4 regions of the Sanguibacter massiliensis genome follow, and region 1 is predicted to be linked to each of the others. Evidence: riboswitches for the same ligand, from Rfam matches in the RefSeq annotation. Region 1 holds a riboswitch; each other region holds the start of a gene.
The links. A riboswitch is a leader RNA that binds a small molecule or an ion and turns the genes downstream of it on or off. The one in region 1 is predicted to bind thiamine pyrophosphate.
Positions count from the first base shown of each region.

Region 2: linked by a shared signal. The riboswitch ahead of C1729_RS02705 (YkoF family thiamine/hydroxymethylpyrimidine-binding protein) and the one ahead of thiM (hydroxyethylthiazole kinase) in region 1 are both predicted to bind thiamine pyrophosphate.
Region 3: linked by a shared signal. The riboswitch ahead of C1729_RS04530 (thiamine-binding protein) and the one ahead of thiM (hydroxyethylthiazole kinase) in region 1 are both predicted to bind thiamine pyrophosphate.
Region 4: linked by a shared signal. The riboswitch ahead of C1729_RS08825 (thiamine ABC transporter substrate-binding protein) and the one ahead of thiM (hydroxyethylthiazole kinase) in region 1 are both predicted to bind thiamine pyrophosphate.

Region 1 is NZ_LT964979.1:779,189-786,659, reverse strand. Features, by position in the region: partial or broken gene C1729_RS03720 (RtcB family protein) at 1-310, shown strand, start outside; gene C1729_RS03715 (bifunctional hydroxymethylpyrimidine kinase/phosphomethylpyrimidine kinase) at 351-1,853, opposite strand; gene thiE (thiamine phosphate synthase) at 1,850-2,512, opposite strand; gene thiM (hydroxyethylthiazole kinase) at 2,509-3,318, opposite strand; TPP riboswitch at 3,309-3,405, opposite strand; gene C1729_RS03700 (hypothetical protein) at 3,532-4,647, opposite strand; gene C1729_RS03695 (SPFH domain-containing protein) at 4,652-5,782, opposite strand; gene C1729_RS03690 (metal ABC transporter solute-binding protein, Zn/Mn family) at 5,976-6,914, shown strand; gene C1729_RS03685 (metal ABC transporter ATP-binding protein) at 6,911-7,471, shown strand, end outside.
Region 2 is NZ_LT964979.1:559,756-567,226, reverse strand. Features, by position in the region: gene metH (methionine synthase) at 1-1,601, shown strand, start outside; gene C1729_RS02715 (phosphotransferase) at 1,679-2,617, shown strand; gene C1729_RS14490 (hypothetical protein) at 2,645-2,788, opposite strand; TPP riboswitch at 2,968-3,087, shown strand; gene C1729_RS02705 (YkoF family thiamine/hydroxymethylpyrimidine-binding protein) at 3,230-3,895, shown strand; gene C1729_RS02700 (ECF transporter S component) at 3,892-4,542, shown strand; gene C1729_RS02695 (ABC transporter ATP-binding protein) at 4,539-6,272, shown strand; gene C1729_RS02690 (energy-coupling factor transporter transmembrane component T family protein) at 6,269-7,114, shown strand; gene C1729_RS02685 (DUF2075 domain-containing protein) at 7,262-7,471, opposite strand, start outside.
Region 3 is NZ_LT964979.1:964,718-972,188, forward strand. Features, by position in the region: gene argC (N-acetyl-gamma-glutamyl-phosphate reductase) at 1-49, opposite strand, end outside; gene C1729_RS04510 (Dps family protein) at 140-709, opposite strand; gene C1729_RS04515 (ABC transporter ATP-binding protein) at 877-1,650, opposite strand; gene C1729_RS04520 (ABC transporter substrate-binding protein) at 1,634-2,647, opposite strand; gene C1729_RS04525 (ABC transporter permease) at 2,687-3,445, opposite strand; gene C1729_RS04530 (thiamine-binding protein) at 3,442-3,735, opposite strand; TPP riboswitch at 3,859-3,979, opposite strand; gene C1729_RS04535 (quinone oxidoreductase family protein) at 4,098-5,093, shown strand; gene C1729_RS04540 (nucleotide pyrophosphohydrolase) at 5,116-5,475, shown strand; gene C1729_RS04545 (GTP pyrophosphokinase) at 5,534-6,340, shown strand; gene C1729_RS04550 (ferrous iron transport protein A) at 6,402-6,623, shown strand; gene feoB (ferrous iron transporter B) at 6,620-7,471, shown strand, end outside.
Region 4 is NZ_LT964979.1:1,885,800-1,893,270, reverse strand. Features, by position in the region: gene C1729_RS08860 (YhgE/Pip domain-containing protein) at 1-115, opposite strand, end outside; gene C1729_RS08855 (ATP-binding cassette domain-containing protein) at 112-1,089, opposite strand; gene C1729_RS08850 (hypothetical protein) at 1,373-2,350, opposite strand; gene C1729_RS08845 (DsbA family oxidoreductase) at 2,467-3,153, shown strand; gene C1729_RS08840 (hypothetical protein) at 3,176-3,427, shown strand; gene C1729_RS08835 (VOC family protein) at 3,551-4,504, shown strand; gene C1729_RS08830 (DUF4235 domain-containing protein) at 4,520-4,795, opposite strand; TPP riboswitch at 5,125-5,238, shown strand; gene C1729_RS08825 (thiamine ABC transporter substrate-binding protein) at 5,304-6,416, shown strand; gene C1729_RS08820 (ABC transporter permease) at 6,423-7,471, shown strand, end outside.

The DNA of each region.
Region 1 (7,471 bases):
GGGCGAGCTCGGCCTCATCCCCGGGTCGATGGGCACCGGCTCGTACGTCGTCCGCGGACTCGGCAACCCCGCCTCGTACTGGTCAGCGTCCCACGGCGCGGGGCGCCGCATGTCGCGGACGGCCGCGCGCAAGCGGTTCACGGCTTCCGACCTCGCGGCACAGACCGCGGGCGTCGAGTGCCGCAACGACGAGGGAGTCGTCGACGAGATCCCCGGCGCGTACAAGGACCTCGACGCGGTCGTCGCCGCCCAGTCGGACCTCGTCGAGGTCGTCGCCCGGCTCACGACCCTTCTGTGCGTCAAGGGCTGACCCCGTCGGCCGCCGACCCCGCCCGGGGCGGCGGCCGACGTCAGACGCGCACGCGTTCCGGCGCCGGGCGCGCGAGGACGGGCGCCGCGAAGAAGTCCCGCTCGTGCTGCGCGGACCGGCGGAACGCCTCGAGCATGGCCTCGCGCTCCGCCGGGCCCGCCGAGGCGGCGAGCGTCGTGACGATCTCGATCGCCCGGTCCGTCGACGCCCGGAACGCCGGGTCCCCGTACGTTTCGATCCACCGCGCGTACGGGTGCGACGGGCCGAGCCCGGCGAGCAGCCGCTCGCCCAGGTCGACGTACATCCAGAAGCACGGCAGCAGCCCTGCGACGAGCGGCCCGTAGTCTCCCCGCGCGGCGAGCCCGAGCAGATGGTCGACGTACGCGATCGTCGTCGGGGCCGGCCGGGCGTCGAAGAGCTGCACCCCACCGAGCCAGGAGGCGTGCAGCTCGACCTCGGCCGCGATCGCGCCGTGCGCCGACCTCGCCCAGAACGCCTGCTCGTCGGGCGTCGGCGCGAGGGCGCTCGCGTGCGCGAGCACACGCGCATAGTCACGCAGGTACAACGCGTCCTGCGCGAGGTACCAGAGAAAAGCGTCCTCGTAGAGGGAACCGTCGGCGAGCGCGGAGACGAACGGCAACGCGTCGGTCTCGGCGCGCACCACCGCGATCTCGTCCCACCACTCGGCGGCGACACGTGCCGCCGTCGTCCGTGGGGCCGCCGTGCGCCACAGCGACGCGAGATGGGAGACGGGCCCGTGCCCCCGACCGACGTCGAGCAGGTCTGCTGCTTCGAGCGACTCCGTGAGCCACGCGCGCGCCTCGGCGAGCGCGGGCACCCACGCGCCATGGTGCGCGTGCAGCGTCGCAAGAGCGGCCGACAACGAGCACCCGGTGCCGTGCGTGCACCGCGTGCGCACGCGCGGTCCCTCGACGACGTCGACGACGCCCGTCGCGTCAACGAGGGCGTCGCGGACGACGTCCCCCGGGAAGTGCCCGCCCTTGACGAGCACCGTCACCCCGCTGCGCACGCTGAGCCGGCGGCCCTGGTCGAGCGCCTCCTCCCACGTCGCAGCGACGGGCTCGCCGAGGAGCACCGCGAGCTCGGGCCGGTTGGGCGTCACGAGGTCGACGTTCGCGAGGAGCGACCTCACGGCGTCCTCAGCATCGGGCTCGAGCAGCCGGTCGCCGCTCGTCGCGACCATGACGGGGTCGAGGACGACGACTGGCGGGCGGACGCGCACGAGCCAGGCGGCGACCTCGGCGGCGGCCGTGACGGACCCCAGCATGCCGATCTTCACGGCGTCGATCGTCACGTCGTCGCTCACGGCGTCGAGCTGCGTCGTGAGGAACCCGGCCGGAGGGGTGTGGACGTCGCGGACTCCCTGCGTGTTCTGCGCGACGAGGGCCGTGACGACGCCCATCCCGTAGCCACCGTGCGCGGCGATCGACTTGAGGTCGGCGTGGAGTCCGGCACCTCCTGTCGGGTCGGTGCCGGCGATCGTGAGGACGCGTGGCACGGTACCGCGCCCGGGCGCGGTCACGCGGCCGCCCCCGTCCGCGCGGCCGCAGCGAACGCCTGCGCGGTCGCGGCGGGATCGGCTGCTGCGCAGATTGCCGACGCAACCGCGACGCCCGCGAGCCCGCCCGCGCGCAGCGGCGCGACGTCGTCGAGACGGATGCCACCGATCGCGACCGCGGGCACGCCGACGGATGCGGCCTGGCGGACGATGCCGTTGATGCCGAGCGGAGCGGGGGCGTCGGGCTTCGTCGCGGTCGCCCGCACGGTGCCGATGCCGACGTAGTCGACGCGCGCGGCGGACGCCGCGGCAGCCATGAGGTGCGCGTCGGTCGAGGCCGTGACGCCGATGACGACGTCCGGGCCGACGAGCGCGCGCACGTCGATGAGCGGCAGGTCGGACTGCCCGACGTGGACCCCCGCGAGACCTGGGACGCGGCGCCTCGCGGCGCAGAACACGTCGACGCGGTCGTTGACGAGGAGCGCGACGTGCGGCGGGACGACGCGCGCTAGGGCGAGCGTGAGCTCGAGCAGCTCGCGCGCAGACGCCCGCTTGTCCCGCACCTGGACGGCCGTGATGCCGCCCGCGGCAGCCGCGTGGACCGTCGCGACGAGGTCGCGTCCAGCGCGGCCCGCCGCGTCGGCGTCGGTGACGAGGTAGACCGACAGGTCGAAGGGCCTCACGCGAACCTCACCGCCTCCGCGAGCGTCGGTGCGTCGAGCAGCGCGAGCTCGTCGAGCAGACGCACCGCGAACGAGCCGGGACCCGTCGCAGCCTGGGCAGCGCGCTCGGCCGCGACCGTGTAGGCGCCGCACGCGGCGACCGTCGCCTCGAGCGTGTCGTCGTGGACGCCGACGAACGCGGCGACGATGCCGCCGAGCGCGCAGCCGCCGCCAGTCATGTGGGTGAGGAGCGGGTGGCCGTTCGCGACCCGCACCACCGTCGTGCGGTCGGTGACGAGGTCGACAGGTCCGGACACCGCGACGACGCCGCCCGTGCGCGCCGCGACGGCGCGCGCTGCGTCGAGGCTGTCCTCGACATCATGCGTCGCGTCGACGCCACGGCCACCGCCGTCCGTCCCGGCGAGCGCACGGATCTCGGAGGCGTTGCCGCGGACGACCGTCGGACGCAGCTCGAGAAGCTGCGCGGCGAGGGTGGTCCGGAGTGCGAGCGGACCGACGGCGACAGGGTCGAGCACCCAGGGGCGCTCGAGCGTGTCGCACGCGCGGGCCGCCTCGAGCATGCCGGCGCGCTGCTCGGCACCGGGCGTGCCGAGGTTGACGTAGACGGCGTCGGCGACGCCCGCGAGCGTCCCGGCCTCGCCTGGCAGGTCCGCCATCGCGGGCGCGGCTCCGAGGGCGAGGAGCGTGTTGGCGACGAGGTTGACGGTGACCGTGTTGGTGAGGCACTGGACGAGGGGCCCGGCGGCGCGGACCTCCTCGAGTGCACGTGGGACGGCTGTGAGCAGGGTCGACGGCGCACGAAGCATCGTGACATCCCTTCGCTAGTACGAGCTAGATCAGGTTCGACGGGTGTGATCTCAGCCCCCGCGAAAGGGGCACCCCGTGTCAGTGCGTCCGAGAGTAGCAGCGGTGTCCGAAAAGTGGATCGGCGGTCTCAAGCGCTGAACCCCCGGCAACGAGGAGGAGCCGTGCACCCCGGACGGGGTGCACGGCTCCTCCGAGCGTGCGCGAGGCTCGCGTCAGGTGCGCGTGCGCGAGTAGAGATACAACGCGAGAACGAGGAGCACGAGGCCGCCGACGACGGTGAGCGCAACCTTCACCGCGCTCACCGGGTGCTTGCCCGTGACCTTGCCCGTCGACGCGTTGATGACGACCTGCCACTGCTTGCCCGCGTACATGTACGTCGCGATCCAGAAGGGCATGAGAACAAGCTTGAACATCACGGCCGCGTACGCGGTGCGGATCTGCGAGATGCGCTGGCGGTCCCCGCCGATGGCCCGTTCGACGTCGTCCCGGATGACACCGGCCATGACCTGCTTGGCGGTCTCGAGCCCGCGCGGCGGATCCACGTCGTAGCGCACGGTCGAGAACCCTGCGACGTACTCGGCCCGGTAGGGCTGGGCCTTCGCGAGGTCCGCGCTCCCGGCGCCGCGCGCCTCCTTGGGGGTGAGCTGGGCCGAGCCGGGGACGACGATGTCGTCGAAGCTGCGACGGACGGTGCCGGACCGGTGCGACCAGCGGGTGCGGGTCTCCGTGCGGTCGTCGTCGACCTTCACCGTGTAGTCGTCACCGCGCTGGCCCTCGTACTCGCTCGTCGTGCGGGCGTCGAAGGTCCAGTACGGCAGATAGGTGCCGCGGAGCGACTCCTCGGCGTCGACGTCCTTGAGCGCGCGCGGGCCGAAGAAGCGCGAGGTCACCCACTTCGTGAACGCGGCGCGCGCCGCGGCCTGGTCGAGTGCGAACGGGACGACCGCCTCGGGCGGGATGACACCCTCGGTCGGGGTGATGCCGACGAGGTGTCCACCGCAGAACTGGCATGCGGTCGAGATCGCGGTCGACTCGGTCGTCGCACCGCAGCCCTCGCACCGCAGCACGTGGCCACCGAGGCTCGCGACGGCGCGGCCGGCGTTGATCGCGGCCCAGGCCTCGTAGTCGTGCTCGTCGACGCTCGCATCCGGGTCGTGGGCGATCTCGGCGAAGTAGCCGCACATGAGGCAGCGCATCGAGGAGGTGCCTGCGGCAAAGCCGAGCTGCGAGCCACAGCCGGGGCAGCGGGTCGCGAGGAGCGCGGCGTCCTCCGCCGACGCTGACGCTGTGTCCTCGGGTTGCGGCGGGAACGGGGGAGGCATGCTCATCGGCTCAGGCTCCCGGGGTCGCGGGCGGCAGGGGCGGCGGCACGGCGCCGAAGAGCGACGCGAGCGCGGGAACCGAGCCGGCTGCGGTCCACGCGGCCATGCCGTCCTGCCACACGAGCGTCTCCCGGGTCAAGGAGCCCGAGGCTGCAAGGCTGCCGAGCTCGGCGAGCGACGTCGGGCCTGACTGGGCGCCACCCGTCGCGTGGAACCAGGGCGCGCCAGCCCCGGGCAGCGGCGGGGGAGCGGCTGCCGCCGGCGCGGCGGGCGCGGCAGGGGCCTGGCTGCCTGCCAGCGTCTGCGCCATTTGCTGGCCGACGGCGAGCCCGAGGCCCATCGTCATGCCCTCGCCCCCGCCGCCGGGGTTCCCGGCGGCGGTCTCGATCGCGTTGGCCGCCTGGAACTGCGTGTACTGCTGCATGTTGCCGAGGACGGCCATCTGGGTCTTCTTGTCGAGGGCGGCCTCGACCTCGGGCGGGAACGAGATGTTCTCGATGACGAAGCGAGTGATGGCGACGCCGTACTCGGCGAGGCTCGTCGTGAGCTCGGTCGCGAGCCGGCCGGCGATGACGTTCTGGTTGGCGGCAAGGTCGAGCGCGGCGACCTGCGCGTGGGCGAGCGCGGGGCCGAGGGCCCCGACGATGTTCTGCCGGAAGAACTCGCCGATCTCCTCGGTGCGGAAGTTCGGGTCGGTGCCGACGAGCTGGCGCAGGAGCGCGGCCGCGTCGGTCACCTGGAGCGAGTAGGTGCCGAATCCGCGCAGGCGGACGGCGCCGAACTCGGGGTCGCGCAGCATGACGGGGTTCTGCGTGCCCCACTTGAAGTCGGTGAACTGGCGGGTCGTGACGAAGTAGACCTCGGCCTTCCACGGCGAGTTGAAGCCGTGCTTCCAGCCCTTGAGGGTCGAGAGGATCGGCAGGTTCTGCGTCGACAGGGTGTAGGTGCCCGGGCCGAAGACGTCCGCGAGCCGACCCTCGTTGACGAAGACGGCGACCTGGCCCTCGCGGACGACGAGCTTCGCCTCGTTCTTGATCTCGTTGCCCTGGCGCGGGAAGCGCCAGACAATCGTGTCCCGCGAGCTGTCGAGGAACTCGATGATGTCGATGAGCTGCCCGCGCAGCTTGTCCATGAAGCTCATGATCTCTCCGTCTCCCCCTGGGGCGGCGACCGGGTCGCCGAGCGACCTGGTCGGTCGCGCCATCGCCGATGGTACACAGCAGGGCTCGGTCTTACCTGCGAACGGTGATCCTTTGGTCACAGAAGCGTTCGTGCTCGCACCCGTGGCGTCCGCCGGGCTTGAAGTTCGGATTCCCGAAATCTAGGTTGTGGGTATGGCTCACGTTCGACTCCCGCGCTGTGCGACAGCGCGTGTCGCAGCGGCAGCTCTCGTCGCGGCCGCGCTCCTGTCCGCGTGCGGCATGCCGGGAGAAGCAGAGGCCGACGACCCGCGTCCGCTCGTCCTCACGACGTTCACCGTCGTCGCCGACATCGCGCGCAACGTCGCCGGGGGGGACCTGCGCGTCGCGTCCATCACGAAGGTCGGCGCCGAGATCCATGGCTACGACCCGACGCCCGGCGACCTCCGACGCGCCGCCGGCGCGGACCTCGTCCTCGACAACGGGCTCGGCCTCGAGGCGTGGTTCGCGCGCTTCGTCGACGGCCTCGACGTCCCACGCGTCACCCTCTCCGACGGCATCGCGACGATCCCGATCGCCCGGGGTGAGGCCGAGGGGCGCCCCAACCCGCACGCGTGGATGAGCCCGACCGCAGGCGCGTCGTACGCACGCCGCGCGGCCGAGGCGTTCGCCGAGCTCGACCCTGACCGCGCCGACGCCTACCGCGAGCGCGCCGAGACGTACGCAGCCCGGCTCGGGACGCTGAGGGACGAGCTCGTCGCGCGGCTCGCGACCGTCCCGCCCGCAGCCCGTGCGCTCGTCACGTGCGAGGGGGCGTTCTCCTACCTCGCTGCCGACGTCGGGCTCGAGGAACGTTACCTGTGGGCGGTCAACGCCGAGCAGCAGGCGACCCCGCAGCAGGTCGCCGAGGTCGAGACGTTCGTCCGCGAGCGCGGGGTCGCGGCGGTGTTCTGCGAGTCGACAGTCAACCCGTCGCCCATGCAGCGGGTCGCGGAGTCGACCGGTGCCCGCTTCGTCGGTCCGCTCTACGTCGACTCGCTCTCGGCGTCCGACGGGTCCGTGCCCACGTACCTCGACCTGCTGCGCCACGACGTCGACCTCATCGTCGCCGGTCTCTCGGGAGGAGCCCCATGACCTCGGCACCGCTCACGCCCGCAGCCCTCGAGGTGCGCGGGCTCACCGTCGTCCGAGGGGAGGCCCGAGCGCTCACGGACGTCGACCTCACGGTCGCACCGGGCCGGGTCACGGCTCTCGTGGGGCCCAACGGCTCGGGGAAGTCGACGCTCTTCGCGGCCGTGACGGGCGGCGTCGACGTGACGTCGGGCACCGTGACGGTCGGGGGGACGGACGCCGCTGCGGCACGCAGGCGCCGGGAGATCGCGTTCGTCGGTCAGGACGACACGGTCGACCGGCAGTTCCCGCTCACGGTCGCCGACGTCGTCGCCCAGGGACGCCCCGCCCCCCGCGGGCTGCTCGGACGGCGGACGGCCGCCGACCGGGCAGCGGTCGCCGAGGCCCTCGCACGGGTGGGCCTCGCGGATCTCGCCCGGCGGCCGATCGGCGCGCTCTCGGGCGGGCAGCGCCGCCGCGTCCTCGTGGCGCGTGCACTCGTCCAGGAGGCTGGCCTACTGCTCCTCGACGAGCCCCTCGCAGGCGTCGACGTTGCGTCGGCCGAGCTCCTCGTCGACATC
Region 2 (7,471 bases), 220 kb from region 1:
TGCCGCTCGGTGAGCGCCTCGCGCGGCGCATCGTCGACGGCGAGGCCAAGGGCATGACCGACGACCTCGACGAGGCGCTCGGCGCCGGGATCAAGGCCCTCGACATCGTCAACGACCACCTGCTCGAGGGCATGAAGGTCGTCGGCGAGCTCTTCGGCCGCGGCGAGATGCAGCTGCCGTTCGTCCTGCAGTCCGCCGAGACGATGAAGCAAGCCGTCGCGTACCTCGAGCCACACATGGAGAAGGTCGAGGGCACGGGCTCCAAGGGCACGATCGTCCTCGCGACCGTGCGGGGCGACGTCCACGACATCGGCAAGAACCTCGTCGACATCATCCTCACGAACAACGGCTACACGGTCGTCAACATCGGCATCAAGCAGACGATCGGCGCGATGATCGAGGCCGCCGAGGAGCACGGCGCGGACGTCATCGGCATGTCGGGGCTGCTCGTGAAGTCGACGCTCGTCATGAAGGAGAACCTCCTCGAGCTCAACTCACGCGGGCTTGCGAGCAAGTACCCGGTGATCCTCGGCGGTGCGGCGCTCACGCGTGTCTTCGTCGAGGACGACCTCGCTGACCTCTACGAGGGTGAGGTCCGCTACGCGAAGGACGCGTTCGAGGGCCTGCGGCTCATGGAGCCGCTCGTGCGCATCGCGCGCGGCGAGGCACGCGACGCCGTCGGGCTGCCCCCGCTCAAGAAGCGCCGGCACACGGTCGTCACGCCGACGTTCACCGAACCGGAGGACCTGCCCGCACGTTCCGACGTCGCCGCCGACAACCCGGTGCCGACGCCGCCATTCTGGGGCACGCGCATCGTCAAGGGCATCCGCCTGGCCGACTACGCGGGGTTCCTCGACGAGCGCGCGACGTTCATGGGTCAGTGGGGCCTCAAGCCGACGCGCGGCGACGGTCCCGGCTATGACGAGCTCGTCGAGGCCGAGGGGCGGCCGCGGCTGCGTGGCTGGCTCGACCGGATCGTCGCCGAGGAGCTCTTCGAGCCGACCGTTGTCTACGGCTACTTCCCCGTCGTCGCCGAGGGCAACGACGTCGTCGTGCTCCACCACGAGGGGCCCGACGGCGGCTCGGGCGGCGAGCCCGGCACCGAGCGGCTGCGCTTCACGTTCCCGCGGCAGCGGCGCGACCGTCACCTGTGCCTCGCGGACTTCGTGCGGTCGCGCGAGTCCGGTGAGATCGACGTGCTCGGGGTGCAGCTCGTGACGATCGGGGCGCGCGTCAACGACGCCACGGCGGAGCTCTTCGCGGCGAACAAGTACCGCGAGTACATGGAGCTCCACGGCCTGTCCGTGCAGATGACGGAGGCGCTCGCGGAGTTCTGGCACTCGCGTGTGCGCGAGGAGCTGGGCTTCGCGGCGGAGGATCCGACGGATGTCGCCGGCATGTTCGACCTCGAGTACCGCGGTGCACGCTACTCGCTCGGCTACCCCGCGTGCCCTGACATGGAGGACCGTCGCAAGGTCGTCGAGCTGCTGCGCCCCGAGCGCGTCGGCGTCGAGCTCTCCGACGAGCTCCAGCTCCACCCCGAGCAGTCGACCGACGCGTTCGTCTTCCACCACCCGGAGGCGAAGTACTTCTCGGTGTGACCGCTCATGCGTGGGCCTGTGGACAGACCGCCCCACGGCGTGGCATCACGTGGGGCGCTCGTGCGATGCTTGCCCGCATGACTGGACCCGGTACCACAGCGGGCACGCCGGCCTACCGCACGTCGCGTCGTCCGCACTGGCAGGACGTTTCCGCCGCTGCACGTGACGCCGTGGAACGTCGACTCAACGCCCGGGTCGCCGCGGGGTCGAGCGCGATCGCCGGCTTCACCCCGGGCCTCGCAAGCGTTCTGACGCTCGACGACGGGCGGACTGTCTTTCTCAAGGGAGCAGGTCCCGCCCAGGAGGCGTGGCTGGCGCAGACCTATCGTCGCGAGGCGGCGACTGTCGCGGCCTTGCCGTCGCACCCCGCGACGGTCCCCCTGCTGTGGACGCTCGACGCCGATGGCTGGTTCCTCGCGGCCTACGAAGCGGTCGCGGCAAGCCATCCGCCGCGGCCCTGGACGCAGAAGGATGCCGCACGCGTGCTCGACACCCTCGTAGGGCTCGGCGCGTCGCTCACACCTCCGCCACCGGGCATCGATGCGCCCTCGTGGGTGGGCGAGCTTGGTGTCTTCGTCGACCAGCTAGGTCTTCTGGAGTCGCGCCTCGGCGCGACTCGCACCGCCGAGATCCGCGCACTGGCGCGTCGGGTCCTGCTGGAGGCTCCCGCGACGACGTTGAGCCATGACGACGTCCGCGACGACAACCTTCTGCTCGGGGCAGACGGCAGCGTGAGGCTCGTCGACTGGAGCGCGGGGCTGCTCGCGCCGCACTGGTTCATGGCGGTCGTCGCGATGATCGCACCCGCCGCCGACGGCGTGGACGTCCGAGCGCTCCTCGCTGCGCATCCTGCGACGCGCGACGTTCCCGCGGCACATGTCGACGGCGTCATCGCGCTGCACCTCGGCTACTTCCTCGGCGTTGCCGACCTCGACGAGGTCGAGTCCTCACCGTGGCTGCGCACGCACCAGCGCTGGTACCGGGACGCGACGCTGCGCTGGTTCGAGAGAGACTGACGCCAGCACGTCAGCGCCGCACGGGGATCACGCGGACGGGCGCCGCACCCGGTAGGGCCCGCACATGAAGGCACGGTTGCGGGCAACGTCGACGAGCTCGAGGTCGAGCCAGCCCGAGAAGACCGAGTGGTCGTCCGCTACCGCGGTCATCTCGCCGTGTACGTCGCGCACGTCGGCGTGCGTAAGCCGGACATCGGCGCCCGCGGGGACCGGCAGGTCGCGGTGGGTGAGCACCCAGGCCGGCCGGGGACACAGGATCTCACGATCCCCTCACTCGCACCCGCGTCCGCTTGGTGGAACGGGCGCCGGCCGCGTTGGCCCTCGAGGCTCGTCGTCGTTACGGTGTGCTCACCAAGCCCCCGGGGAGCGCATGAGCGCTGAGAGTGCAGGCCGGACCCCCGTCCCACCTGCAGACCCGTGGAACCTGATCTGGTCAGTACCAGCGTAGGGAGCAGGGCGGAGCATTCCCGTCCTCGTGCCCGCGCGCTCTCGGGCGCACGGATGCGGGGGCACGTCGTGGGCATTTCCGTGTCCGCGGCGGCGTGGCGCTGCCGCGCGAGTGGGTGCATCGTGCTTGCCCACCCCCGGGGGCGTCGATGCACAGGAGCACGCATGTCCCTCTCCCCGTCCACGACGTCCGCACGCGGCGACGCCCAGGCTCGAGACCCGCTCGCCCTGGGGGTCGGCGCACGTATCACGGTCTCCGTGATGTCCGACGACTATGTCGCGATCCTGCTCACTGCCCTCGCGGACACCGCCGCGGCATCCGCCCCCGGTCTGGTCGTCGAGTCCGACGACGTCTCGACGTACGTCGGTGGCGCCGAGGCGGGCGTCCTCGCCTACATCGTCGACCTCATCGCGCGGGTCTCGGCGAGCGGTGCGCACGTCGTCGCGCACGTTCAGCTCTCCCGCGGCTGCCCGGGCGAGCTGACGTGCGGGCTCGACGCCCCCACCCTCGCGATCCCGGACCTCACCCCGCTCGCACCCACAGGGGTCGAGGCCACCGCCCAGTGGGCGCTGTACCCGCTCGCCGACGGCCCCGGCGCCGACCACATGTCCCACATCATGGCGGTCATCGAGCGGGCCAAGGCCGCGGGGGTCGCGCGTGCGTCGCGGCACTTCGTCACCGAGCTCGCAGGCGACCTCGCCGACGTCCTCGGCACGGTCGCCGACGGCTGGCTCGCCGCCGGCCGCTCCGTCGCGCACGTCGTCACGCACGTGACGATCTCGACGAACCACCCGGACGCCGATGCTCCCGCGACGGAGGTGGCCCGATGAGCACGCCCCGCACCGACCTGCCCGGCGCGACGGCCGACGACGCCGCGGCCACGCTCCCGACCCTCGTGCCCCGCGACCGCCGCGGGCTCACGCTCCACGAGACCGTGCTGCTCGCGGTCCTTGCGGTCGTCTTCGGGTTCCTCTACTGGGCGTTCGTCCAGGCGTGGTACGGACTGCAGATCGCGATGGGTCCGCTCGGCGACCTTGCCCAAAATGTGCTCGCCGGCTCATGGATCATGGTCGCGCCTCTCGCCGTATACATCGTGCGCAAGCCGGGTGTCGGCGTGGTCGTCGAGATTCTCGCGGCTCTCGTCGAGGTCGCGTTCCTCGGCTCCCCCGTCGGGCCAATGCTCCTGCTCGTCGGGTTCATCCAGGGTGCGACCGCCGAGCTTCCCTTCGCCCTCACGCGCTACCGCCGTTTCGGCTGGCCGACGTTCCTCGCGTCAGGTGTCTCCGCCGGGGTTCTGACCTTCGCGTACAACGCGTTCCGGCAGGGATGGCTCGGTCAGGAGTACCTCGGCCTCCGCTTCGCGTTCACGCTCGCGTCGTGCATCCTGCTGTCCGCGGTGGCCGCCAAGCTCCTCGGCGACGGGCTCCTCCGCACGGGTGTGCTCGACAACCAGGCGATTGGGCGCGCCGCACGATGAACGCCGCCGTGGTTCTCCAGGGCGCGAGCGTCCACTACCCGACCGCGTCGTCACCGTCGCTGCACGACGTCACGCTGCGCATCGCCGCCGGTCGATCGTGTCTTGTCCTGGGCCCGTCCGGTTCCGGGAAGTCAACACTCCTGCGGATCATCACGGGGATCGTGCCGCAGACGGTCGATGCGGCCGTCACGGGTGACGTTCGCGTGCTCGGCTCCGATCCGCGCGAGGTCACGACCTTTGACCTTGCGCGACATGTCGCGTACCTCCAGCAGAACCCTCTCGACCAGCTGTGCCTCGCCACGGTCCTTGACGACGTGGCGTTCACCCTGGAGAACCACGGCGTCCCGTCCGAGCACATCGCGGCGCGCGTTCGAGCGGCTCTCGCTCGGGTCGGGGCCGCTCACCTCGCCGACCGTCCCACTGCCACGCTCTCGGGCGGTGAGGCGCAGCGGGTCGCGCTTGCCAGCGTTCTCGTCGCCGAGCCGGCGCTTCTGCTGCTCGACGAGCCGACGGCGATGCTCGACCCGGCCGGCGCGCAGCAGGTGGGCGCGGCGGTCGCGACCGTCATGAACGACGGTGGCCCGACGGTCCTCCTCGTCGAGCATCGTCTTGACGAGCTCCCCTCTTTGCCGGTCGACACGCTCGTCATCGACGCGTCGGGCTCCGTGCTCGCGCACGGGCCCACCGCCGACGTCCTCTCGACGCATGCGCAGGCGATCGAGGCCCTGGGGTGCTGGCTGCCCCTCGACATGCGGCTCGCCTTGATGCCTGACGCACTCACCGAGCCGTATCTTCCTGGTGCCCGCCGCGTCCCCTCCGCACGCTGCACGTCGACGCCGCTCCTGCGTGCACGGGGCGTCACCGTGCGAGCTGAGGCAACGTCCACACCCGCGATCGGCGCACCTGCCGGAGCTGCCGTCGTCCGGCAGCGTCCCACGCTCGTCGACGGCGTCGACCTCGATCTCCGCGCCGGAACGCTCACTGCGATCCTCGGCGTCAACGGCGCAGGCAAGTCGACGCTTCTCAAAGCACTGGCTGGACTGTGCCCCGCCGAGGGCGCGCTCACGTGGCCGGCCCACACACCGGGCCCGCCCTCGCCCCGGCGCCGCATCCGGCGCCGCGACGACGCGCGCCACCAGCCGCGTGTCGGCATGGTGTTCCAGCATCCTGAGCACCAGTTCCTACGTCGCACCGTGCGAGAGGAGGTTGCGCACGCTCACCGCGCGGCCACGCGAGCCGCCGACGGGCCGTCAGTCGAGTCGATCCTCGACCGCTTCGATCTCCGACACGTCGCCGATGCCGACCCGTTCCGGCTCTCGGGCGGGCAGCAACGGCGGCTCACGCTTGCTTCCGCGTGCATGAGTCCCGACCCCGTGCTGCTCGTGGACGAGCCGACTTTCGCGCAGGACCGACGGAGTGCTGCACGCGTCGCGCGAGAGCTGCGCGCCATGGCAGACGCGGGCAGAGCCATCGTGGTCGTCACACACGATCTGTCGCTCGCGGCCGAGCTCGCTGACGAGGTTCTCGTCATGGCTGACGGTCGCATCGTCGCCCGAGGTGCACCTTCAGAGGTCCTCACCGCAGCGACGACGGAAAGTTCCGGCTTGCGCCTCCCCGAGCTCCTGCGCCGCCGTCTCGCCACGGGACTCACTGTCGAGGGTTGGGCCCTCGGAGCGACACGCTCGACCAGCGTCGCGCCGGCTCTGCAAGCCACAGGAGCACACCCATGAGCACGACCGCAGGAGCGACCACGCGCATCGACCCTCGCGCGACCGCACTCGGACGGCGCAACCCGGCCGTCAAGTTCGCACTGCTGCTCGCGCTGTCGTGCGCGCTTCTGCTCGTCACCGACCCCGTCACACCGGCGGTGCTCTATGCGGTGGCGCTCGGCGCGATCGTCGTGAGCAGGTCGCTCGACATCCGCACGCTGGTGCGCGCACAGGTGCCGTTCCTCGTGTTCGGCACGAGCATCGTCCTGGTCAACGTCCTCACGAGGCCGGGCGGTGCGCAGATTGCAATCGGACCTTTCGACGTGAGCAGGGCCGGGCTTGCGCTCGGATTGTCGTTCGCCGCGCGCGCGATGCTCATCGGGGTGCTGTCGATCGTCTTCGTCCGGTCGACCGACCCTGCACGGCTCATGGTGAGCCTCCATCAGCAGGCACGGCTGCCGGGAACCATCACGTACGCGGTGCTCGCGGCGACCCGGCTGCTCGACCAGCTGCCCGACATGATGGAGTCGATCCGGCAGGCGCACGCTGTCCGCCAGCCTGATCGGGCGTACCGCACCGCGCCAGGACACCTGCCGACGCTCCGTATGTCGAGCTCTCCCCGCGCGATGGGCGCTGCGGCATTCACTGTCCTTGTCATCAGCCTGCGCCGCGGGGAACGCCTCGCGATGGCGTTACAGACCCGGGCACTCGGCTCTGGGCCACGCACCTTTCTCAACCCTGTGACTGTCTGTCGGGCTGATGCGCTTCTCGCGGCTGGCGTCGTCGTCGTCGCGTGTGCCGTCGTGGCGTGGAGCAGCGCCTCCGGCTTCCTCACCGGGCCTGCGGCGCTCGTCGGCCGTTGAGCGGAGGGCCGCGCCGCGCGCGCACCTGCTCCGCGCGGTCCAGGGTGCCGCGCCCCGAGAAGTCCAGCCGGAACACCGGGGGAGAGTTCTCGGGGTGTGCCACCGTGTCGCGCACAGTTGAGGACCTTAATGCGCCCGATGCAGCCTCTAGCCATGTTCTACCCGGTGAGGGAGGTTCTGCACCATGAGCGTCCGCAGCATCTCCTGCGTCTCGGGGTCCACGGAGAAGACGTACGTCCCCTCCATGCCGCGCGTGAGCAGCACCTTGTAAACGTTGCGCACGAGCCGATCGAACTCTTCGTCGGGCACGCGCACGCGGGAGCGGAAGTCAGGGTCGCGGTTCTGCTCGCGCCGCGC
Region 3 (7,471 bases), 190 kb from region 1:
CGCCGCCGGCGTATCCGCTGGCGCCGGCGACGGCGACTGAGAACGTCATGCGCATCAACATACACGCTTACGCATAAACATGCACCGGCTGTCCGCGTGTCGCGGACAGCCGGTGCACCGAGGGAATCAACCGAGGGAATCAGAGGTGACGCGGCGTCCGCTTCTCGGCGCTCACGAACCATGCGTACTGCTCGAGCTGCTCGAGGACCCCGTGGAGGATGTCCGCGCTCGTCGGATCCTCCTCGTCGACATCGTCGTGCACCCGACGCACCGTCGACGTCGTCGCCTCGATCGCCGCCGTCACAAGATCGACGGCGTCCGACGTGCTCACCTCACCGCCCGGAAGCTCAGGGAGCGTCGTCGTCGCAGCCACCACGTCCGACCGGCCGTCCGGAACCGCGTGGAGGGCCCGCATCCGCTCCGCAACGGTGTCGCTCGCCTCCCGCGCGACCTCGACAATCTCGTCGAGGACCAAGTGCATGTCACGGAAGTTGGCACCCACGACGTTCCAGTGCACCTGCTTGCCCTGGAGGCTCAGCTCGACGAGGTCGACGAACACCTCCTGCAGATGGCCCGTGAGCTTCTCCGAGGCCCGGAACCCGGCCTCCGCGTTCTCGCGGCGCGTCCGGCGCGGCCCCGCGTCGGCCGCACCCTTCACCGTGGCCGCAGCAGCCTTCTTCGTCGCCGGCTTCTTGTTCGTCGTCGCCATGCCTCCTCCTTCGTCCGTCGTCGAGATGAGTGAGCGCGGCCGCCCCCGCCCCGCTGTCCGGGGAGATCCGGCGCTGCCGCACCCGTCCCTCCCGACGCTAGGCCTGCGGGATGAGCCCGGCAACCGGGCCGACCCCGCACCGCCCCATCCGCGTGCGCGCAGCGTGGTCACAGCGCAGCGAGCACCGTCCTCCGCGCGCTCCCCTCACCGAGCTCGGCGACGTCGACGACGGCCGACACCCCCGCAGGAGACCCGCCGAGCACGACGATCCGGTCCGCGAGCGTGAGCGCCTCCTCGACGTCGTGCGTGACAAGCACGACGGCCCGCGTCGGACCGAGCCCTCCTGTGCGCCGCTCCACGTCGAGCCACGCGCCCGTGCGGCGACGCGTGAGCGCGTCGAGCGCGCCGAACGGCTCGTCGAGCAGGAGCAGACGACGCCCCGCGAGCACCGTCCGGGCGACGGCGACCCGCTGCCGCATGCCGCCCGAGAGCTCGTGCGGCCACGCCCGCGACGACCCGCCGAGGCCGAAGCGCACGAGCAGCGCCGTCGCGGCCTCCCGCCGCTCGCGGCGCGGCAGGCCGCGCACCTCGCCGCCGAGAACGACGTTGCCGAGTGCACGACGCCACGGCAGCAGCGCGTCGTGCTGCGGCATCCACGCGACGTCCCTCCGCCCCGCGTCCCACGGGACCCGGACCTCCTCCGCGACGACACGTGCAGCACGCGGCTCGAGGCCCGCGAGCACCCGCAGGAGCGTCGACTTGCCGCAGCCCGACGCACCGAGGACCGCGACGAGCTCGCCGTCGTCCACGGTGAGGTCGACACCGCGGAGCACGTCGCGACCTCCGAACGCCACCGTGAGCCCGCGGACCTCGACGAGCGGCGCACCCGCACCACCCGCCGCCCCGGCACGCGCCGGGCGGACGTCAGTCGAGGAGCTCATCGGTCCACGCCGCGTCCGTGTCGAACCCGTCCGCGACGAGGTCGTGGTCCTCGAGGAACGCGACGAACGCGTCCCACGTCGCCTTCTCCTGACGGCCCCACTCCTCCGCGGACGGCGCGAAGTGCTCCGCGAGGTAGCGGGCGCTCGGCTCGACGAGCGCCCGGTCGAGCTCGGGCGCCCGCGCGAGCAGCGCGTCCGCCGCCGCCTGCGGGTCGGCCATCGACGCCCGGTAGCCGCGGGCGAGCACGTCGAGCGTGTCGTCAAGCAGGGCCCGGTCCGTCGTGAGCCGCGCACCCTGCACCGCGAGGAGCGGCGTGTACCAGTCGGGAATGCAGCTCGTGTGCTCGGCGAACGGGATCGTCGTGACGTCGAGACCGTCGACCTCACGCATGCGGATCGTGTCCCACGCGTCGAACACCCACGTCGTGTCGTAGAAGTCCTGCTCGAGGTCCGAGCGCGCGTCGTTGCTCACCATGGGGACACGCTCGACCTTGCCGGGGTCGCCGCCGTCGCAGCGCACGAGCTCGTCGATGAGCGCGTTCTCGAGCTGGCCGCCGTAGCCGCCGTACCGCTTGCCCTCGAGGTCCTTGGGCCGCGTGATGCCGTCGGAGCCGAGCGCGAGCAGGCTCGACGTGTTCGAGCGGATGACGGTCGCAACCGCGACAACGTCCGCGCCCTTCTCGCGGGCCGGGACGAGCGCCTCCGCGACGGAGAAGACGATGTCGGCGTTGCCCGTCGCCACGAGCTGGAGGCCCGAGGCCTCCCCCGGCTCGACGATCTGCGGGTCGAGACCCTTCTCGGCGAACCAGCCGTTCTCGAGCGCGAGGTAGAGGCCGAGGTGGTTGGTGTTGGGCGTCCAGTCGAGGACGATGCGCACCGGTCGCAGTCCCGCGTCGTGGTCGGCGCGCGCGTCGGTCGCGCAGCCGGCGGGCACCGCGAGCGCGAGGGCTGCGAGGGCGGCCGCAAGGGTGCGGCGCACAGGGTTCGTCGTGGTCATGTGGTTCTCCTGGTGGGGTCGGTGGGGTTGGTCGGCGCCTCAGCGCCGCTGCCACGGCAGCGCGCCGCGGCACACGAGGTCGACGACGACGTAGACGAGCGCCGTGAGGACCGAGACCGCGGCGATCGCGACGAGCACGAGCTCGACGTCGTAGGACTTGCGGGCACGCTGGACGACGACGCCGAGCCCACTCGACGCCGCGAGGTACTCCGCGACGACGGCCGCGCCGATCGCGTACGTCGCCGCGACCCGCAGACCTGCGAGCGCGCCGGGCAGGGCCGCAGGGACGCGGACGACGACGAGCGTGCGCAGGCGCCCGCCGCCGAGCCCGCGGACCATGTCCGCGAGCGCACCGTCGGCCTCGCGCATCGCTGCCGTCGCCGAGACGAGCACGGGGAAGAACACCGTGAGCGCGACGACGACGACCTTGGGTGCGAGGCCGAAGCCCATCCACAGGACGAGCAGCGGCGCGAGGACGATCGACGGGATCGTCTGCGTGACGGTGACGAGGGGGCCGACGGCGCGCGACAGCCACGTCGACGCGGCCGTCGCGACCGCGAGGAGGCCACCCGCGGCGACGCCGACGAGGAGGCCCAGGCCGGCCTCCGTGAGGGTCGTCGCCACGTGCGGGACGAGCGTCGGCGCGGCCTCGACGGCGCGCGTGGCGACGTCGGACGGCGCGGGCAGGACGAACGCGGGCAGCACGCCCGAGCGCGCCGCGCGCTCCCACACGAGCAGGAGCGCGGCGGCGAGCAGGGCGGGCGGCCACACGGCGTGGAAGGCCGCCCGTGCCCTCACGGGCGGTGCTTCGTCACGAGGTCGGCGATGCGCGGGCCACGGTCGCCCGCGGCGCCCGCGACCTTGATGTGGCTGATGACGCTCGCAGCGCCGTCGGCGAGGACGGCCTCGTGCGCGGCGCGCAGGACGGACCAGATCTCGTCGGGCGTGCCTTCGAGCGTCGTGCCCATGGCGACGACCTCGCTCACGAGGCCGGACGCCTTGATGACCGCGATCGCGGCGTCGACGTGGGGGTAGGGGACGGCGGTCGGGTCCGCGGGGCGGGGTGCGACCTGGATCTCGGCGATCATGGGGACTCCTCGGTTCGAGGGTCGTGCCGCGGGAGGTGCGCGTACGCGCACGAACGACCCGGCGCGTGGCGTCCGGGGGCGTGCGTCGCCCCGGGGCGCGCACGGCAAGGATCGGGGCACCGCTGAGGGCGACCCCACGCTCCCTCCGCTGGCATGACCCAGTTCAGGTTCGCGGGTCGGCGGCTCGGGCACGTGGCCCATCCGCCCTCTCAGCTCGGTGTACCGAGCTCCCCGGCGTGTGACGTCCTCACGGTATCCGGACATGGGACGAACCGCCGTTCGACGGCGCAGCCGTCCCACCTGTCGGTCATCCCGCGGACGCGTTGCTCGCCGCCCGGGGCCGACGGTGGTTGGGTGGACGGGTGAGAGCGATCCAGGCAGCACGCCCCGGCGGTCCCGACGTCCTCGAGGTCGTCGACCTCCCCGCCCCTGTCCCCGGACCGGGCGAGGTCCTTGTCGACGTCGCCGTCGCCGGCGTGAACTTCATCGACACCTACCGGCGCGGCGGCGTCTACCCGCAGTCGTTCCCCCACGTCCCCGGTGTCGAGGGCGCAGGAGTCGTGCGCGCGCTCGGCGACGACGTCGCGGGCGTCGCGGTCGGCGACAGGGTCGCGTGGTTCGACGCCCCCGGCTCGTACGCCGAGCAGGTCGTCGTCCCGGCCGACCGCACGCTCGCGGTGCCCGACGGCATCGACCTGCCGACCGCTGCGGCGCTCGCCCTCCAGGGGCTCACCGCGCACTACCTCGTCGACTCGAGCTTTCCCGTCGGCCCAGGACACGACGTCCTCGTCCACGCCGGTGCGGGCGGCGTCGGCCTGCTCCTCACCCAACTCGCGGTCGCGCGGGGCGGCCGCGTCGTCTCGACCGTCTCCTCTGACGCGAAGGCCGCGCTCGCGCGCGACGCCGGAGCAGCCGAGGCCCTCCGCTACGACCTCCTCGACGACCTCACGACCGAGCTCCCGAGCCTCGTGCGCGACCTCGTGCCCGAGGGCGTCGCCGCCGTCTACGACGGCGTCGGGCGGACGACGTTCGACGCCTCGCTCGCCTGTCTCGCCGTGCGCGGCACCCTCGTGCTCTTCGGCGGGTCCTCCGGTCAGGTCCCGCCGTTCGACCTCCAACGTCTCAACACGGGCGGTTCGCTGTTCGTCACGCGGCCGACGCTCGCGCACCACGTGCGCACGCGCGGCGAGCTGCTCGAGAGGTCCGACGAGCTCTTCCGCCTCGCACGCATCGGTGCGTTGCGCGCCCGCATCGGTCTCACCGTGCCGCTCGAGGACGCCGCATCCGCGCACGCGGCGCTCGAGGGTCGGCGCACGACCGGCAAGGTACTGCTCGAGGTGAGGCCGGACCTCGCGTGAGTACGGTGACTACGTTGACTCCATGAGCGACTTCAACGACCTCGTGGCCGACGTCCGCGCCTTCTCCGAGGAACGCGGCTGGCCTGCTGTCCAGAGCCCCAAGAACCTCGCCATGGCGATCACGGGCGAGGCTGGCGAGCTCGCGGCCGAGCTCCAGTGGCTCGGCTCGGAGGAGTCCCGGACCGCCGTCCGGGACGACGACTCGCTCCGTGAGCGCGTCGCCATGGAGATGGCCGACGTCGTCATCTACCCCGCCCGCCTCGCTGACGTCGCGGGTGTCGACCTCATGGACGCCGCGCGCCGCAAGCTCGCGCGCAACCATGAGCGCTTCCCCGTCGGGACGTCGCTGCGGCTGCGCAGCGACCGTCCCGCGGCGCCGTGAGCACCCGCTCCCCGGAACCTCCCGGGTTCCTCCCAGCCGCGGCCCCTACGCTGGGGGCATGACCGCGCTCCCCGGACCTCACGGCGACCTCGCGCAGCTCCTCCCGGACGACGAGACACTCGCCCGCGTGTTCGAGCTCCGCACCGAGTTCACGGCGTTCATGCTCCAGTACAAGTTCGCCATCGACGAGGTCCTCACGAAGGTCTCGATCCTCCGCGACGAGTTCACGCACCTCCACCACGAGAACCCCATCGAGCACGTCACCTCGCGGCTCAAGTCGCCCGAGTCCGTCCTCGACAAGGTCGAGCGCAAGGACGTCACGCCGGACTTCGACGCGATCCGGTCCTCGATCCTCGACATCGCGGGCGTGCGCATCATCTGCTCGTTCGTCCCCGACATCTACACGGTGCTCGAGGCGTTGCGCCGGCAGGACGACCTCACGGTGCTCGCCGTCAAGGACTACATCGCCGAGCCGAAGCCCAACGGCTACCGCTCGCTCCACCTCATCGTCTCGGTGCCGGTCTTCCTCTCGTCGGGCACCGTCCCCGTCACCGTCGAGATCCAGATCCGGACGAGCGCGATGGACTTCTGGGCGTCGCTCGAGCACAAGATCTACTACAAGTACGACCGGCAGGTGCCCGCCGAGATCGTCGACCGGCTTCGGCAGTCCGCGCTCGTCGCCGCCGAGCTCGACGCGACGATGACGGACCTCCGCGACCAGGTCCAGGCGCTCGACGACCGCCACGCGCCGACCTCCGCGCAGAGCGGCACGACGTTGCCCGGCGCGATCCCCGCGGACGCCGCGATCGTCCCGCAGCCCTCACTCCTCGAGCGTCTTCTCACGATGCGGTCCCGGCGGGACTGACCGCTCAACCCGGGACTTCGGTCCCATGAGGTGAGCCTCACCTCATCCGTAGCGTCGGGGTATGAACCTCACGCTGCTCCCCGTCGGGCTCGACGCCGTCGTCGCACGCGTCGACGTCGACGGGCCTCTCGGCGCGCGGCCCGCGGAGCTCGGGCTGCGCCCCGGGGCGCGCGTCCGGCCGACGCACGCGGCGGCCGCCGGCGCGCGCGTCGTCGCGCTCGGCGCGGACCGCATCGCGCTCGACCGTGCCACGTGCGACCGCGTGCAGATCACGCTGCCGTGACCGCGGGCTGCCACGAGTCCCCCAGGACCGGCGGGGCGGCGCTGGCCGGCGCACCGGTCGTCGTCCTCCTCGGCAACCCCAACGCGGGAAAGTCGACGCTCTTCAACAGTGCGACCGGTGCGCGGCAGCACGTCGTCAACGCGCCCGGCACGACCGTCGAGGTCGCCGAGGGCACGTGGCGCACGCCGCACGGCACCGTGCGGCTCGTCGACACGCCCGGCACGTACTCGCTCGTCGCGCGCTCCCCCGACGAACTGGTCGCCGCGCGCGCCGCGACCGGGGCCGACGGCGGCGCGCCCGACGTGGTCGTCGTCGTCGCCGACGCAACGACGCTGCCGCGCGCGCTCGTCCTCCTCGGTCAGGTCCTCGCCCCCGGGGCGCTCGACGGCACGACGCGGGTCGTCGTCGCCCTCACGATGCTCGACGCCGCCCGCGCGCACGGCGTCACGCTCGACGCGGCGACGCTCTCCGACACGCTGGGCCTGCCCGTCGTCGGCGTCGACCCGCGCTCGGGCGCGGGTCTCGACACCCTCGCGGACATGCTCGTCGCCGACGCTCCCGGCACGGCCGGTCCCCGGCCCGCATCGGACGACGCTGCCGACGTGTTCGCGTGGACCGCGCCGGTTCTCGACGCCCTCGGCGACGCGACCGCTCCCCGCGTCCGGACGACGCTGTCCGACCGCGTCGACGCCGCGCTGCTGCGCCCGTGGGTCGGGCTGCCCGTCTTCGGCCTCGTCATGTGGGCGCTGCTGTGGCTCGCGACGACCGCGACCGCGCCCGTCATGGACGGCGTCGGCCGGCTCGTGGCGTGGCTCGGCGAGCTCGTGCGACCCGCGGTGCCGGGACCG
Region 4 (7,471 bases), 1.1 Mb from region 1:
GATACAGGGCGCCGTAGAGCAGCGGGATGAGCACGAGCGCGCCGAGCGCAAGCTTCGGCAGCGTGCCGCGGCGGAAGCGCCGCAGCTCCGTGCCTGTCGAGGTGAGGGAGATCATGCGAGGGGCTCCTCGGAGGATGGGGCGGACGGGGACGGGGCCCCGGTCCGCACGGGGGTCTCGGTGGTGCGGGCGGCCGTGCGCGCGGCCGGGGAGATGTCGCTGTCGTGCGGACCGTGGGCGTGCGGACCGCGGGCGTGCGCGGCCCGGGCCGCGGGCGAGGTCGGCCGTGCGGCCGGGGTCGCGTCCGCGTGCGGGTCCGCGTGCGCGTCCGCGTGCGGGTCCGCGTCGAGACGCGGACCCGTCGTGAGGCGCACGACGCGTGGGCGGGCGGCCCACGTCATCGCGTCGACCTCGCCGGCCGACGCGACCGACGCGATGACCGTGAGGCCCGGCGCGGGCGGGGTGGACGGCGTGGGGTCCGTCGGGTCCGTCGTCGCGGTCGTGAGCGCTGCGAGGCGGTCCCAGACGATCTGACGACGCGCCGTGTCGTGCACCTGGTCGAGGTCGTCGACGACGAGCACGTCGGGGTGCGCCACGAGCGCGACGACGATGCGCAGGAGCATCGCGTCGACCTCGTCGAGGTCGCGGACGAGAGTCCGGGCCGTCGGCACGCGGCGCGTGCCGAACACGGGCGTGGCGAGCTCGCGGAGGGTCGCGTCCGTGACGGGGGGCGTGCGTCGGTACCAGGGGGTGAGCCATGCGAGACGCTCGCGGAGCGTGTCGCCGACGGTGACGGACGGCTCGAGGTCGTCGATGCCGGCGAACCCGGCGATCGCGGTGACCTGCTGGACCGCGCGGCGGTCGCGCGGGAGGTGGTGGCCGCGGACCGTGAGCTGCACGGTCGACGGGGACGGCTTCATGCGGCCGGCGAGGGTGAGCAGGAGGCTCGTGCGACCCGAGCCCTGCGGGCCCTGGAGGACGACGAGGTCGCCGGGGGCGACGTGCATGTCGATCGGGCCGTAGACGGGGCCGTGCGGGCCGTCGAGCTGCAGCGACTTCGCGAGGATCGCGGCGCGGGGTGTGGTGTCCATGGGGTTCTCCGGCGGGTCGGGCCCGCACCATTCTTTGGACTGACTGGTCAGTCCAAAAATATGCGCACGACGAGGCGCCGCGCAATCGATCGAGGTGTACACCGCGTCACATACCGCCGCTCGGGCTCGTCGCTCCCGCCGGGCTCGTCGCTCCCGCCGGGGTCGGAGGCCCTGCCTTGGACGACGACGCCCCGCCGCCGGCCGCTCGGGGCGGTCGGTGACGGGGCGGTCGGCGAACGGGTCGTTCGGCAAACTGGGCGGCGGGTGCGCCGTCCTCAGCGAGTCAGGTCGCCGGCGTCGTCCATCTGCGCTCGGGGTTCTGGTACTTGAGGCCCCACTTCTTCCACATCGACTTCGCGTTCTTGGCGCGTGATCCCTTGCAGGAGCTTGTGTAGTAGTTGTATCGCGTCGACCCCGTGATTGCGGTCGCCATGCAGTCCGCCTGCTGCTCCTGCGGGTCCGCGGCGCCCTTCGCGAAGATCTTCTGCTCGGCCTTCTTCGACGCGTCGTACGCGGCCTCGCTCTTGCCGATCGGGCGTGCCTGGACGATGTGTGCGCACTCGTGGATCGCGGTGTGACGCAGCTGGCCGTCGTCCTGTCCGGACGCGAGCTCGATCGTCTGCGTCCACTTCCAGTCGTAGACCCAGCGCTTGCCCGTCCAGCGAGGCTTGGCATTCCAGCGCGTCCACGCCATGCCGATCGCCCAACTGTCCTTGACGCGGGGGGAGTCGATGTAGATCGGTGTCGTCGGGCAGTACTTCTTGATGTAGCTGCGCGCCTTCGCGATGTACTTCGCGTGCTTCTTCGAGTCCGACTGGAAGATCTTGAAGGACTTCGACGCGATCGTCTTGTTGTACTTGCTCTTGCCGAGCACCACGCGGTACGCGCGGTTGCCAGCCTTCGCAGGCACGCGGAGCGTCACCTTCGCGCTCGAGCCCGTTCGCGGCGCGCGCGTCGACGACACCGTCCGCCACTTCCCGGAGTCCTTCCGCTGCAGCGCGACCTTCTGGTAGCGCGGCTTCGTCACTCGGACGGTCACTGACGTGCGCTTCTTCGTCGTCTGGAGCTTGCGGTAGCTCGGCTTGCCGAGCTTGGCCGACGATGCGCCGCCGACGCTGCCCGAGCGTGCGGCCGGGGCGGAGGGCGTCTGCGCGGCGGGCGTCGAGGCGCCGGACAGCGGCGAAGCCATCGCCGGAGCCGCGACCGGCAGGCTGAGAGCGGCCGCGCACAGCGCGGCGACGAGCGAGGTCCTAGTCTTCACGGGGGCGTCCTTCATCCAGAGGTTCCGCCAGGATAGGTGCCATGCGCCGGGGGCGCTCCCGGGAGCACGGACCTGTGGACGGGGAATACCCCAGGGCTTCCCGACGCTCCCTAGGGGTGAGCACCCAGCCCGCGGCCGCCGAGCCGCTGAAGATCGACATCTGGTCCGACATCGCCTGCCCCTGGTGCTACCTGGGCAAGCACCGGCTCGCCGCCGGGCTCGAGGCCTTCGCCGCGACCGACGCCGCCGTCCCCGTCGAGATCGAGTACCACTCCTTCGAGCTCGCCCCCGACACCCCCGTGGACTTCGAGGGCTCCGAGATCGACTTCCTCGCCCACCACAAGGGCATGCCCGCTGCGCAGATCGAGCAGATGCTCGCCCAGATGACCGCGACCGCCGCCGCCGAGGGCCTCACCATGGACTTCGCTCGTCTGCGCCACACGAAGACGCTCCGCGCGCACGAGCTCCTCCACGCGGCGAAGGCCGCGGGCCGCCAGGCGGAGATGCTCGAACGCCTCTTCGAGGCGTACTTCGCGCAGGGGGAGCACGTCGCCGACGTCGACACGCTCGTGCGCCTCGCGACGGAGGTCGGCCTCGACGCCGACGAGGTGCGCGCCGCGCTCGCGGACGGCCGCCATGCGGACGCGGTCGCCGCTGACATCGAGCAGGCCCGTACCTTCGGCATCACGGGCGTGCCGTTCTACGTGGTCGATGGACGGTACGGGATCTCCGGCGCGCAGCCCGGCGAGGCGTTCGCGCAGATCCTCGGCCAGATCATCGCCGAGCGCGCGACCACCGACTGACCCTCAGGATCACGGAGGATCCATGACTGACTTCCCTGCCGCCCCGCGCGGCCACGAGAACTCGCTGATGTTCGACGGTGTCGCACCCGTCGCCGAGGCTGCATCCCGCGGTGACGCCGCGATGCTCGACGCGTTCGGCGCGCCCGCGCCCGTCCCGTCGGACGCGCCGACGCAGCTCTTCGCAGCCCCGGCGGCGCCGGGTGCGCTGGCGTCGGGCGCCTTCGCGATGCTCGGCGGCACGGGAGAGGTGTGCGGGCCTGACGGTTGCGCGTGACCGTCGGGCACGCAGCGTGACGGTCGACGCAGCGGGAGCGCCCGACGGGAAGTTGCCGCTTCAATAGTTGACGCTTCAAGTAAATGGGTGCAGACTAGGGAGCGGTCCACCCGAGGAGCACCCATGAGCACCGCAACCCCGTCCGGCCCCGCCGCGAACGACCGCCTCGCGCACGCCGCCGCCGCGAACCCGTCGGCCCTCGCCCCCGCCGACCGCCTCGCCGCCGCGACCCACATGGACGCCGTCACCCTCTACGTCCGCGACATCGACCGCATGACCGACTTCTACGCACGCGTCATCGGCCTCCAGGTCATGGAGCGTTCAGCCGTCGACGGCCGCGACGGCATCGTCACGCTCGGACGCGGCACCGTGCCGCTCGTCGTCCTCCGCGAAGCCCGCGACCTGCCCGAGCGACGCCCCGGCGAGGCCGGCCTCTTCCACACCGCCATCCTCTTCGCCGACCACGCCGGCGTCGCCGGCGCCCTCGCGCGCGTCGCCACCTACGCCCCCGAGCTCTACACGGGCGCAGGCGACCACCTCGTCTCCGAGGCCTTCTACCTCGACGACCCCGAGGGCAACGGCATCGAGCTCTACGTCGACCGCCCCCGCGACCAGTGGGAATGGACGCAGGGCCACGTGAAGATGGACACCCTCTACATCGACCCGAACGCGTTCCTCACCGAGCACCTCACCGAGACTGCGCTCGAGCGGCCCGAGGACTCCGCTGCGACCCTCGGCCACGTCCACCTGCAGGTCGGCGACGTCCCCACGGCACACCGCTTCTACGTCGACACCCTCGGCTTCGAGGCCACCGCGACGCTCGGCACGTCAGCCCTCTTCGTCTCCGCCGGCGGCTACCACCACCACATGGCCATGAACACGTGGCGGTCCATGGGCGCCGGGCCGAGGCCCGTCCAGCTCGGCCTCGGCGAGGTGTCGATCCTCGTCCCGACGCGCGACGAGATCGGCGCCCTCGCGGACCGCCTCGCGCACGGAGGCGTCGAGCACGCCGACGACGGCGCCGTCCTGCGGTTCAGCGACCCGTGGAACAACCGCATCGCGGTCGCCGTCGGCTGACCGGAGTCGCGAGCCTCAGCGCAGACGACCCGCGCTGATCCGGCGCGTCACCCGGCGCGCACCTCGGTCCGCGAGGATCTTCGCTCCGGCAGCGACCGCACCCGTGACGGCCGCGAAGATGATGATCGACGAGTTCGGCGCGTCCGTGTCGAGCGCATTGCGCGGCGCGTCCTTGCCCGTCGTGCGCTTCCACGCATAGGCGAGCGCGCGCTGCGCGATCCACGCCGTGCCCGCCGACGCGGCCAGCAGGATGACCTTCTCGAGCAGAGCTTCCTTGTTCTCGTCAGCCACGGTGTCCTCCATCGCAGGTCGGCGTGCCGAACCGTCGTCGGCACCTCACCCCACGCTAGCGTCCCAACGCCGAGCGGGCGTCCCGGCCGGTGCGCCGCTCGATAGCGGATCCGCACCAGTGACGTGCCTGGATCGGCTATCGGACCGAACGGAGCGCCGCTCGATAGCCGATCCGTACGTGCGACGCGCACGGATGGGCTATCGAGTCCTGACGAAGACGCGCGGATTGACGGCTTCCGCCCCTCCGATGGTCGGAAGCCATCAATCCGTCGGGGAAGTTCGGAGGTCGTGCACAGAGGGACGGCCCGCGGATCCTGACTATGATGGTCGGGATACGACAGGGGAGCGCTGCGGGGAGCCGTGAGCGCTGAGAGTGCGGACCACCGCAGACCCTCGAACCTGACCCGGTTAGCACCGGTGGAGGAAGTCGGGACATCTCACCACGTCGTCCACGCGGCCTGCCGTGACGGACGACGGGACCCCTCCTAGCACCACAGGAGGAACCACGTTGCACAGCACGACCAGCACCACCCGCCGCCGCCCCATGCGGCTCGCAGCGCTCGCGCTCGCCTCGGCGACGCTCCTCGCGGCCTGCGCGTCCGAGGGCCCCACCCAGGCCCCGACGACGACCCCCGGCGCGACCGCCTCGACGAGCGAGGCCCCCGCGAGCGGCCCCGTCACGCTCCTCACCCACAGCTCCTACGAGCTGAGCAAGGAGCAGATCGCCGACCTCAAGGAGAAGGGCCTCGACGTCAAGGTCGTCCAGGTCGGCGACGGCGGCACCCTCGTCAACCAGCTCATCCTCACGAAGGACGCGCCGCTCGGCGACGTCGTCTTCGGCGTCGACAACACGTTCGCGTCACGCGCGATCGACGCGGGCGTCTTCGAGGCCTACACCTCCCCGGCGCTCCCCGCAGCCGCAGTCCCGCTCAAGGTTGCGGGCGGCGACGCCGTCACGCCCGTCGACCAGGGCGACGTCTGCATCAACATCGACACGGAGTGGTTCGGCAAGAACCCGGACGTCCCCGTCCCCGCGACGCTCGACGACCTCACGAAGCCCGATTACAAGGACCTCGTCGTCCTCACCAACCCGGCGACGTCGACGCCCGGCCTCAGTTTTCTCGCCGGCACCGTCAGCCAGTACGGCGCCGACGGATACCTCGATTACTGGACGAAGCTCAAGGACAACGGCGTGCGCATCGCCGACTCCTGGTCCGACGCCTACTACACGGACTTCACGAGCCAGGGCGAGAACGGCACGCGGCCCATCGTCCTCTCGTACTCCTCGAGCCCTGCCTACACGCTCACGGACGACGGCGGCACGACGACCGCGTCGCTCCCCGCGACGTGCACGCGCCAGGTCGAGTACGCGGGCGTCCTCGCAGGTGCGAAGAACCCCGCCGGTGCGCGCGCCGTCGTCGACTACCTGCTGAGCCCCGAACTCCAGGCGACCCTCCCCGACACGGCGTACATGTACCCCGTCGACCCGGACGTCGCGCTGCCCGAGTCGTTCCAGAAGCACGGCGCCCTCGCCGAGAACCCCATCCCCGTCGACCCCGTCGCCGTCGCCCGCGACCGCGACACGTGGATCTCCGACTGGACCGACACGGTCCTGGGCTGAGACCTCATGACAGCCCTGCGTCCCGTCCCCGGTGAGGTGCGTGTCCCCCGCACGCGCCCCGCCGGCGAGTTCATCCCTCCCGACGCCGCTCCCCTGGAGCGGCGGTCGTCGACGGGATGGGCCACGGCGGGACGCAGGGCCTCGTTCGCGCTCGCGGCCGCCGTGCCGCTCGCGTTCCTCGGCCTCTTCTTCGTGTGGCCGGTCGTCGCGATGCTCGTGCGCGGCCTCACCGACGCGGCCGGCGCGCTCGACCTCGCGGGCGTCGCCGACGTCCTCGCGAAGCCGCGCACGTGGCGCGTCGTCACGACGACGATCGTCCAGGCACTTGTCGGCACGGCCGTCGCCGTCGTCCTTGGCGTGCCCGGCGCGTACGTGCTCTACCGGCGGCGGTTCCCCGGGCGCACGCTCGTGCGAGGGCTCGTCACCGTGCCGTTCGTCCTGCCGAGCGTCGTCGTCGGCGTCGCCTTCCGGGCGCTTCTCGGCCCGGGCGGGCCGCTCGGCGCCCTCGGGCTCGACGGCACGTTCACCGCGATCGTCTGCGCGCTCGTGTTCTTCAACTACGCGGTCGTCGTGCGGACCGTCGGCGGCTTCTGGTCGCGGCTCGACCCGCGCGCGGAGGAAGCGGCGCGCGCCCTCGGAGCGAGCCCCGGCCGCGTCCTGCGGACGGTGACCCTGCCCGCGCTCGTCCCCGCGATCGCGAGCGCCGCCGCGCTCGTCTTCCTCTTCTGCACGACGGCGTTCGGCGTCGTCATGGTCCTCGGCTCGCGCGAGCACGCGACGATCGAGACCGAGATCTACACGCGCACGACCCAGCTCCTCGACCTCCGCACCGCCGCCGTCCTCTCGGTCCTCCAGATGCTCGTCGTCGCGGCCGCGCTCCTCGTCTCGGCGCGCGCCCGCACCGCCCGCGAGCGCGCGCTGCCCCTCCACGCCGCGCCCCGCGACGAACGTCCCCTCACGTGGCGCTCCCGCACCGACGTCCTCGCGACGACGGTGACGGGCCTTGTCGTCGTCGGGCTCCTCGCGTGGCCCATGGCGACGCTCGTCGCACGCTC